One region of the Bacillus sp. LH1 genome, then DNA from elsewhere that is predicted to be linked to it. Evidence: a T-box and tRNA genes for the amino acid it is inferred to sense, from the RefSeq annotation. Region 1 holds a T-box; the other regions hold tRNA genes.
What was found. The T-box of region 1 lies ahead of ileS (isoleucine--tRNA ligase). A T-box ahead of a tRNA ligase gene usually reads a tRNA of that ligase, here a tRNA-Ile.
Positions count from the first base shown of each region.

Region 2: it encodes a tRNA-Ile, which carries the amino acid that the T-box ahead of ileS (isoleucine--tRNA ligase) is inferred to sense. The anticodon was not compared.
Region 3: it encodes a tRNA-Ile, which carries the amino acid that the T-box ahead of ileS (isoleucine--tRNA ligase) is inferred to sense. The anticodon was not compared.

Region 1 is NZ_CM175007.1:2,148,635-2,151,882, reverse strand. Features, by position in the region: gene ileS (isoleucine--tRNA ligase) at 1-1,990, opposite strand, end outside; T-box leader at 2,044-2,284, opposite strand; gene ACX9TM_RS11315 (bacteriocin-processing peptidase family protein) at 2,377-3,248, opposite strand, start outside.
Region 2 is NZ_CM175007.1:4,769,929-4,773,176, reverse strand. Features, by position in the region: rRNA gene ACX9TM_RS24800 (23S ribosomal RNA) at 1-354, shown strand, start outside; rRNA gene rrf (5S ribosomal RNA) at 456-571, shown strand; tRNA gene ACX9TM_RS24790 (tRNA-Val) at 576-651, shown strand; tRNA gene ACX9TM_RS24785 (tRNA-Thr) at 656-731, shown strand; tRNA gene ACX9TM_RS24780 (tRNA-His) at 741-816, shown strand; tRNA gene ACX9TM_RS24775 (tRNA-Leu) at 839-919, shown strand; tRNA gene ACX9TM_RS24770 (tRNA-Gly) at 949-1,023, shown strand; tRNA gene ACX9TM_RS24765 (tRNA-Leu) at 1,040-1,128, shown strand; tRNA gene ACX9TM_RS24760 (tRNA-Arg) at 1,132-1,205, shown strand; tRNA gene ACX9TM_RS24755 (tRNA-Pro) at 1,216-1,289, shown strand; tRNA gene ACX9TM_RS24750 (tRNA-Ala) at 1,306-1,378, shown strand; tRNA gene ACX9TM_RS24745 (tRNA-Met) at 1,399-1,475, shown strand; tRNA gene ACX9TM_RS24740 (tRNA-Ile) at 1,480-1,556, shown strand; tRNA gene ACX9TM_RS24735 (tRNA-Ser) at 1,574-1,666, shown strand; tRNA gene ACX9TM_RS24730 (tRNA-Met) at 1,694-1,770, shown strand; tRNA gene ACX9TM_RS24725 (tRNA-Asp) at 1,774-1,849, shown strand; tRNA gene ACX9TM_RS24720 (tRNA-Phe) at 1,862-1,925, shown strand; tRNA gene ACX9TM_RS24715 (tRNA-Thr) at 1,940-2,015, shown strand; tRNA gene ACX9TM_RS24710 (tRNA-Lys) at 2,026-2,101, shown strand; tRNA gene ACX9TM_RS24705 (tRNA-Gly) at 2,115-2,185, shown strand; tRNA gene ACX9TM_RS24700 (tRNA-Ile) at 2,196-2,272, shown strand; tRNA gene ACX9TM_RS24695 (tRNA-Asn) at 2,280-2,354, shown strand; tRNA gene ACX9TM_RS24690 (tRNA-Ser) at 2,362-2,452, shown strand; tRNA gene ACX9TM_RS24685 (tRNA-Glu) at 2,458-2,529, shown strand.
Region 3 is NZ_CM175007.1:749,865-753,112, forward strand. Features, by position in the region: tRNA gene ACX9TM_RS03780 (tRNA-Gly) at 1-23, shown strand, start outside; tRNA gene ACX9TM_RS03785 (tRNA-Leu) at 40-128, shown strand; tRNA gene ACX9TM_RS03790 (tRNA-Arg) at 132-205, shown strand; tRNA gene ACX9TM_RS03795 (tRNA-Pro) at 216-289, shown strand; tRNA gene ACX9TM_RS03800 (tRNA-Ala) at 306-378, shown strand; tRNA gene ACX9TM_RS03805 (tRNA-Ser) at 399-491, shown strand; tRNA gene ACX9TM_RS03810 (tRNA-Ser) at 547-639, shown strand; tRNA gene ACX9TM_RS03815 (tRNA-Met) at 660-736, shown strand; tRNA gene ACX9TM_RS03820 (tRNA-Asp) at 740-815, shown strand; tRNA gene ACX9TM_RS03825 (tRNA-Phe) at 824-899, shown strand; tRNA gene ACX9TM_RS03830 (tRNA-Thr) at 910-982, shown strand; tRNA gene ACX9TM_RS03835 (tRNA-Trp) at 989-1,059, shown strand; tRNA gene ACX9TM_RS03840 (tRNA-Ile) at 1,070-1,146, shown strand; tRNA gene ACX9TM_RS03845 (tRNA-Asn) at 1,155-1,229, shown strand; tRNA gene ACX9TM_RS03850 (tRNA-Glu) at 1,231-1,302, shown strand; gene ACX9TM_RS03855 (CBS domain-containing protein) at 1,431-1,850, shown strand; gene ACX9TM_RS03860 (DUF3965 domain-containing protein) at 2,172-3,248, shown strand, end outside.

The sequences.
Region 1 (3,248 bases):
TGGGATTATACTCATCTAAATTTGCATATAAAACGTAGAAGCTATACACATTGACTAATGTATCTACAAATTTAGATTTCGCTTCCAGTACTGTTCTTTCAGAAAAACGCTTCGCATTCCACGGGGCACTATCAACAAGTAAAGCCCATCTTAGCGCATCTGCACCAAATTTATCTACTAAATCAACTGGATCTAGTGCATTTCCTTTGCTTTTAGACATTTTCTGCCCTACTTCATCTAAAACATGCCCTAGTGATAACACTCGTTTATACGGTACTTTTCCTGTATATAGTGCTGATACTGCTAATAAACTATAAAACCAGCCGCGTGTTTGATCAATTCCTTCTGCAATAACATCCGCTGGAAACTGCTCTTCAAATAACTCTTTATTTTCAAATGGGTAATGATATTGTGCAAATGGCATAGAACCACTATCAAACCAAACATCAATCACTTCTGGTGTACGATTCATTGTGCCTCCGCATTTCCCGCAGCAGACTTGCACTTCATCTACATAAGGCTTATGCAATTCCAAATCTTCTGGTGTTTCTTTCGTACTATTCTTTCTTAATTCGGCAATGCTTTTCGGTGCGAACTGATGATCACAACTTTCACATTCCCATACATTCAATGGCGTTCCCCAATATCTATTTCGGCTAATATTCCAGTCCACCATATTTTCTAAAAACTTACCAAAGCGCCCATGTTTCATATGATCCGGATACCAAGTAACAGAATCATTATTTTGTAAAAATGTATCTTTAATTGCAGTTGTTCGGATTAACCAACTTTCTCCTGCATAATAAAGTAGTGGTGAATCACAACGCCAGCAATGCGGATAGCTATGTTCATATTTTTCTTTATGATACAGTAAACCTTCCTTCGCTAAATAACGAACGATATCCACGTCACAATCTTTTACAAATTTCCCTTTCAAAAATGGTACTGCCTCTGTATACTCACCTTTTTCATCTACAACGTGCAAGAATGACAATCCTTCACTTTGAACAACTCTATAATCGTCCTCTCCATATGCTGGAGCAATATGAACAAGTCCTGTACCACTATCTCCCGTTACAAAATCTGCTGCAATAACGCGGTAACCATTTGTAACTTCTTTCATCGGAAATGGCGCTGTATAAGATGTGTTTAATAATTCTTCGCCTTTATGAACAGATAATACTTCATAGTTCTCTTTTAATACTTCTTGTACACGTTCTTTCGCAACAATGTATACATGACTTTCTTGTTTTGCTTTAACGTATTCCATATTTGGATGGACAGCAAGCGCAACGTTTGCTGGAAGTGTCCAAGGTGTCGTTGTCCAACCTAAGAAATACTCATTTTCACTATCTTTCACTTTAAACTTCACAGTTGCACTTAAATCTTTTACTGTTTTATACCCTTGTGCAACCTCATGTGAGCTCAATGAGGTTTGGCAGCTTGGGCAGTATGGTGAAACTCTATGTCCTTTATATAACAATCCTTTTTCATGGATTGTCCCCAAAATATGCCATACACTTTCGATATATGGATTCTTTAAAGTTACATACGGATCATCCATATCTACCCAATAACCAATACTTTCAGTGAATTCGCGCCACTGCTTCTCATATGTGAAAACACTCTCTTTACACTTTTGAATAAATGGTTCAATGCCATATTCTTCGATCTCATGTTTACCAGAAATACCAAGTTGCTTCTCAACGCCTAATTCTACAGGTAAACCATGTGTATCCCATCCTGCTTTTCTTAACACTTTATAACCAGCCATCGTTTTATATCTTGCTACTAAGTCTTTAATTGTTCGTCCAAGTGCATGACCTACATGCGGTAGTCCGTTCGCCGTTGGTGGTCCTTCATAAAATACGAAAGACTGTGCGCCTTCTCGATTCTGAATTGATTGTTCGAAAATATTTTGTTCGTTCCACTGTTTGCGAATTCGCATTTCTCTTCCTACAGCTGATTCTTTTACATCTACTTTTTCCATATACAATCACTCCTTTGAATATTTTAAAGCACACAAAAAACCCGTCCCTATAAAGTAGGGACGGGTTTACCCGCGATACCACCCTAATTCTATTAGCTTTTTCACTAATAGCACTTAGCAACGTACTATCATACGTGTTCTTTGTAACGGTAGACATCCGTCCGGGCTTACTTACTTTCAGCCTCGGCTCCTCGGAGATGATTTTCAAATAACGTCTGCACACCGGCTTTCAGCAATATACCGGCTCTCTGGAGAACAGCTCACTATTTTACTCTTTCTCGTCTTCAGATTTGTATACTTTGTTAAAAGTTATTTTATGCCATTTAGCAACTAATTGTCAACTAATTCAAAATATATCCTTATCTTTTTCCCCTATTCTTATACAATTACTTTTCAAACTCTCGCAATGCTGCTAAATTTTCATCATCCTCAATAAGTTCAGCAAAGAATCCCGATTCATCCTCACGAAGGACAAATTCAAGCTCTTCCTTCGCCTCTTCATTTCTATTTAACTGTGCTAAATAACAAGCTCGATCATATCTTGCTAACAAATCACTCGCGTCAATTATTAATACTTCATTTGTTATTTTTTCTGCCTTTATCGTTTGGCCGGCACCATGATATGAAGATGCTAAAGAAAGAAGAATTGCTGTTTCATTTGGATGATGTATAGAAGCATTTTCTAATACATGAATTGCCTCTTCAAACCTTTCTTGACTTTGATATATTTCTCCTAAAGCAAGAAATGCTCTACTTACAAACGGTGTTTGCTCTGTTAATTGCAAGATAATCTTTTCTGCTTTTCTTTCTTCCCCTGCTTTAAAAAATACTTGTGCTTGCAGAAGAAGAGTATCATAATCATCTGGTAGTTCTCGAACCATTTGTTTCGTTAATTCCAAAGCATCTCTTAACATATCTTCTTCCTCGCACTCAACGAAAAGATTTACAAGTTGCTTCGCTACGTCATAATCCCATTTATTTTCTAGTGACGTGTGCAGAATCTCTATTGCTTCTTTATTCATCTCTACATTCTCATAAAATAGCGCAAATCGCTGTGCTGCCATACTATTTTTCGGATTTAACTTTAAAGAGATTTCATATAAATCAATTATCATAGTAACCATTGAAATTTCTTTCGCACGATTTTTCATACGATAAAAAGCTCTCGTAATGATAGATCGTTTTGGCTGTTCATGCAGCTGGCGTTCAATCCATATTTCCGTAACCGCAGCTGCAGCATACATGAATGCTGTACTCC
Region 2 (3,248 bases), 2.6 Mb from region 1:
TTGGGCTGTTCGCCCATTAAAGCGGTACGCGAGCTGGGTTCAGAACGTCGTGAGACAGTTCGGTCCCTATCCGTCGTGGGCGTAGGAAATTTGAGAGGAGCTGTCCTTAGTACGAGAGGACCGGGATGGACGCACCGCTGGTGTACCAGTTGTTCTGCCAAGGGCATAGCTGGGTAGCTATGTGCGGAAGGGATAAGTGCTGAAAGCATCTAAGCATGAAGCCCCCCTCAAGATGAGATTTCCCATAGCGTAAGCTAGTAAGATCCCTGAAAGATGATCAGGTTGATAGGTTCGAGGTGGAAGCATGGTGACATGTGGAGCTGACGAATACTAATAGATCGAGGACTTAACCATATAATATGAAGCAATGTTATCTAGTTTTGAAAGAATATAAAAAACTTGTTGACTTTCGAAAGTAAATGAGTTATAATAATTCTTGTCTTAAATGAATACAGTCTGGTAATGATGGCAGAGAGGTCACACCCGTTCCCATACCGAACACGGAAGTTAAGCTCTCTAGCGCCGATGGTAGTTGGGACCTTGTCCCTGTGAGAGTAGGACGTTGCCAGGCAAATGGAGGATTAGCTCAGCTGGGAGAGCACCTGCCTTACAAGCAGGGGGTCGGCGGTTCGATCCCGTCATCCTCCACCATTTAGCCGACTTAGCTCAATTGGTAGAGCAACTGACTTGTAATCAGTAGGTTGGGGGTTCAAGTCCTCTAGTCGGCACCAGAAATCATGGCGGTTGTGGCGAAGTGGTTAACGCACCGGATTGTGGCTCCGGCATTCGTGGGTTCGATTCCCATCAGTCGCCCCATTTTTCTTAAATAAATTAATATGCGGGTGTGGCGGAATTGGCAGACGCACCAGACTTAGGATCTGGCGCCTTTGGCGTGGGGGTTCGACTCCCTTCACCCGCACTTTTAATTAAATAACTCATACATGTCTTGCGGAAGTAGTTCAGTGGTAGAATACAACCTTGCCAAGGTTGGGGTCGCGGGTTCGAATCCCGTCTTCCGCTCCAATTTTCAATATGACATGCCGGGGTGGCGGAACAGGCAGACGCACAGGACTTAAAATCCTGCGGTGGGTGACCACCGTGCGGGTTCGACCCCCGCCCTCGGCACCATATGCGCCCGTAGCTCAATTGGATAGAGCGTTTGACTACGGATCAAGAGGTTAGGGGTTCGACTCCTCTCGGGCGCGCTTTTATTAACGGGAAGTGGCTCAGCTTGGTAGAGCACCTGGTTTGGGACCAGGGGGTCGCAGGTTCAAATCCTGTCTTCCCGATATTCCTAAAAAACATGGGGCCTTAGCTCAGCTGGGAGAGCGCCTGCCTTGCACGCAGGAGGTCAGCGGTTCGATCCCGCTAGGCTCCACTTATATTAATATCATTTATGGCGGTGTAGCTCAGCTGGCTAGAGCGTACGGTTCATACCCGTGAGGTCGGGGGTTCGATCCCCTCCGCCGCTACCATAAAGGACCTTTAGCTCAGCTGGTTAGAGCAGACGGCTCATAACCGTCCGGTCGTAGGTTCGAGTCCTACAAGGTCCACCATTAGACGTATATATCTCGGAGGTATACCCAAGTTCGGCTGAAGGGATCGGTCTTGAAAACCGACAGGCGGCGAGAGTCGCGCGGGGGTTCGAATCCCTCTACCTCCTCCATTTTTTCTAAAGTAAATATTTTATCATCGCGGGGTGGAGCAGCACGGTAGCTCGTCGGGCTCATAACCCGAAGGTCGCAGGTTCAAATCCTGTCCCCGCAACCAAATGGTCCCGTGGTGTAGTGGTTAACATGCCTGCCTGTCACGCAGGAGATCGCCGGTTCGACCCAGGTCGGGACCGCCATTTTTACATAAAGGCTCGGTAGAGCAGAGGACTGAAAATCCTCGTGTCGGCGGTTCGATTCCGTCCCGAGCCACCATTTTGAAAACGCAAGCCGACTTAGCTCAATTGGTAGAGCAACTGACTTGTAATCAGTAGGTTGGGGGTTCAAGTCCTCTAGTCGGCACCACTTTCAAAATGAGCCATTAGCTCAGTTGGTAGAGCATCTGACTTTTAATCAGAGGGTCGAAGGTTCGAGTCCTTCATGGCTCACCATTTACAATTTAATGCGGGTGTAGTTTAGTGGTAAAACAAGAGCCTTCCAAGCTCTGGTCGAGAGTTCGATTCTCTTCACCCGCTTTTCAATTATGGGCCTATAGCTCAGCTGGTTAGAGCGCACGCCTGATAAGCGTGAGGTCGATGGTTCGAGTCCATTTAGGCCCACCATAATTGTTCCGCAGTAGCTCAGTGGTAGAGCTATCGGCTGTTAACCGATCGGTCGTAGGTTCGAGTCCTACCTGCGGAGCCATATTTATAGAGAAGTACCCAAGTGGCTCAAGGGGCTCCCCTGCTAAGGGAGTAGATCGCGAACGCGGTGCGAGGGTTCGAATCCCTTCTTCTCTGCCAGAACTGGCCCGTTGGTCAAGTGGTTAAGACACCGCCCTTTCACGGCGGTAACACGGGTTCGAATCCCGTACGGGTCATACTAAAAGAGATAGCATAATCTGCTATCTCTTTTTTGTTGTATAAAAATGGACTTTGGATAGTCTGCTTTTTTATGCAATAGAAGAAATATGAAGTATTCGCTGTTGCAGTTGGGTACATAGAGAGCCGTAAATACAATCATGTTAATTATTTGGACCTGTATGAATATGAAGGAATTAACTTCAACTTGAACTTTTACCCCAGCTGTATGGCTGTAGCCTCCTACACTTGGAGAAACCGATGAAAATGCATCTGGGAGCTACTGTGGAAAATAAATAATATATAGAAGAAGCTGCTTTCTCTCAATAGCTGTGATCTACTGAAGACAGCTTTTTTATGTTGTCAGTATTGTCGAGTTTTGTCGGTAAGTCGATATATTGCAAAAATCGCTGATATAATTTGAGTTACGATCGATAAATTTTAATAATCGCTGATATATTTGGAGTTACGGTCGATATATTCTAAAAATCGCTGGTATAATTTCACTTACCGACAAAAACCACAAGAAAATCCCTTTCACAATCTAAAGAAAACGCCTCCATTGAAATGGATTCCACACCTATTCCAATAACTTTACACTCTATGTGAAAAAGTTCACAAATAGGTCATAATTTGTGAACTTTTTCACAATAATACGTGCTACAATATGAATGTAAAGAAGTTAAACAACATTAAATTAGTATTTTAATTAATTACTTAAACAATCATAAAAAAATAT
Region 3 (3,248 bases), 1.4 Mb from region 1:
TTCGAATCCCGTCTTCCGCTCCAATTTTCAATATGACATGCCGGGGTGGCGGAACAGGCAGACGCACAGGACTTAAAATCCTGCGGTGGGTGACCACCGTGCGGGTTCGACCCCCGCCCTCGGCACCATATGCGCCCGTAGCTCAATTGGATAGAGCGTTTGACTACGGATCAAGAGGTTAGGGGTTCGACTCCTCTCGGGCGCGCTTTTATTAACGGGAAGTGGCTCAGCTTGGTAGAGCACCTGGTTTGGGACCAGGGGGTCGCAGGTTCAAATCCTGTCTTCCCGATATTCCCAAAAAACATGGGGCCTTAGCTCAGCTGGGAGAGCGCCTGCCTTGCACGCAGGAGGTCAGCGGTTCGATCCCGCTAGGCTCCACTTTATTTAATATATGTCTCGGAGGTATACCCAAGTTCGGCTGAAGGGATCGGTCTTGAAAACCGACAGGCGGTGAGAATCGCGCGGGGGTTCGAATCCCTCTACCTCCTCCATTTTTTCTTTAATGGCTTAGACATATAATAATAAAATATTTATTTTTTCCTTCATGGAGGTATACCCAAGTTCGGCTGAAGGGATCGGTCTTGAAAACCGACAGGCGGCGAGAGTCGCGCGGGGGTTCGAATCCCTCTACCTCCTCCATTTTTAAAACTTTATATTGTCGCGGGGTGGAGCAGCACGGTAGCTCGTCGGGCTCATAACCCGAAGGTCGCAGGTTCAAATCCTGTCCCCGCAACCAAATGGTCCCGTGGTGTAGTGGTTAACATGCCTGCCTGTCACGCAGGAGATCGCCGGTTCGACCCCGGTCGGGACCGCCATTTATGTTGGCTCGGTAGCTCAGTCGGTAGAGCAGAGGACTGAAAATCCTCGTGTCGGCGGTTCGATTCCGTCCCGAGCCACCATTTTTTTTATGCCGGCTTAGCTCAATTGGTAGAGCAACTGACTTGTAATCAGTAGGTTGGGGGTTCAAGTCCTCTAGCCGGCATCATTTAGGGGCATAGTTTAAAGGTAGAACTGAGGTCTCCAAAACCTCCAGTGTGGGTTCGATTCCTACTGCCCCTGTAAAGTATATGGGCCTATAGCTCAGCTGGTTAGAGCGCACGCCTGATAAGCGTGAGGTCGATGGTTCGAGTCCATTTAGGCCCACCATATATTATTCCGCAGTAGCTCAGTGGTAGAGCTATCGGCTGTTAACCGATCGGTCGTAGGTTCGAGTCCTACCTGCGGAGCCATGGCCCGTTGGTCAAGTGGTTAAGACACCGCCCTTTCACGGCGGTAACACGGGTTCGAATCCCGTACGGGTCATACCAAAAAGAGTCAGCATTATGCTGGCTCTTTTTTATTTTGTTAATCCTTTTTATTACGTTACTTTCCAGAAATAAATAAAGGAATTTTGGAAAAGCTATGGTATGTATAAAAAGGAGGAAATCATAATGACACGAGTGAGAGACTTAATGAGTACCCATATTGTACATTGTACACCGCTAGACAATGTATATGAGGCAGCTGTAAAAATGAAGGAAGAATCGATTGGATTAATTCCTGTTGTTGAAAATGAGCAAGTTGTTGGGCTTGTTACTGATCGTGATTTAGTCGTTCGAGGGATTGCTGAAAAACATCCTGGATCTAATAAGATTACAAATGTAATGACAACAAATATTATCTCAGTTTCTCCAAATGATTCTATTGAAAAAGCTACAGAGCTAATGGCACAGCATCAAATTAGACGATTACCAGTAGTTGATAGTGGTCAACTTATTGGCATGTTAGCACTAGGAGATTTAGCTATAAGGGAATCAGCAGATGATCAAGCTGGATTTGCCTTGAGCGAAATCTCAGAGCGTACAGAGTAAATTGAAACTTTCATTAACCGAGAGTTTAATGGTCACTCATAAAGAGCTAAATTATATATAAATTTCAGATACATTATTCTAGTATATATGGATTAAACTAATATGTTAGCGTGATGTATCTGAGACATTATATAATAAGTATGTGGTTAATAATTTCGACATTTTTTTAAAATTTGTTATTCTTAATTTTTAATAAGAGAAAAGATGATATACTGATAGATATAAGTATTATGAGAGATTTTGAATATAACAATATTAATTTTTAGTGGTGCGATAATAAATTAATATTTCCTACATAGATGAAAAGGGAAGGGGAATTATATGAAGGCTGTACAGGGCGATCCAAATTGGAATTTGGTTACAGATACATATATAGAACCAAATAATTTCGCTGAATTATTTTCTTTGCTTGTACCTTGTCACCCAAAAGGTGAGGGGAAAGAACGAACTATATTAGTATGGAAAGAGAAAGAATTTTATAAAGAAGAAAATTTAGCGGCATTTATCGTATATGGCATGAATAAAGCAAAGAAATTACCGCAGTTTCATAAAGATGAAATTCCAACTTTAGTGCGTATTCTTCGCTTATGCCAAGAGATTGGTTGGTATGAAGAGGCAAATGATTTTATGATAGCGCAAGGATTAGCTGAGTTTGTTCATACTTCATTGGAATATGAAACATGGGATCTTTTGACGCAATCAGTTGCTTTAAATTATTTAATTATTAAATATCGTATAGGTGAATTGACAGATAGGGATATTGAAATTTGGGATAGAGTTAAATTTAATGAGAAGTGTATAACCGATTGTAAACATTTATTATCTCATAAAGAAGTATTGGAATTTACATTCTTTTATATGTGCAAGAGAGCGAAATCATTATCAAAAGAGCAATTAAATAGTGATATGATGAGTTTAGCAATGTATTGTAATACTTTTGTATATGATTTGTATACACATGATTTATTACGGAAATATCGTAAGTGTACAGATTTCCTATCATATTATGGACCTAGTCAGGCAGTTTTAGCATGTCAAAGAGCTGTATTATCTCAAATTTCCGATCGCTTAGACCCATTAAAGACAACGCATGTAGATGATTATTTATATGTGATGAAAGAAATGATGGAGCATATGACGATAGGAGTAATGGATCGATATGGTCATTTTATTGGAAAGCTACTATCTTATGTGCCATTTTTCGAAATGATACAAGTTCCACAGCATGCATATTATTGTGAAGAATTACTGTATATTTGTAAGGGCATTGAATATAAAGAAGAAACACTACGCAATTATATATTTATACAATTACATGATTGTTTACCATCATTTTTTAGGCTATTTCTTAAAAATAAGCGTTACGCAACGATTCATGATATTCTTTTCTATTGGTGC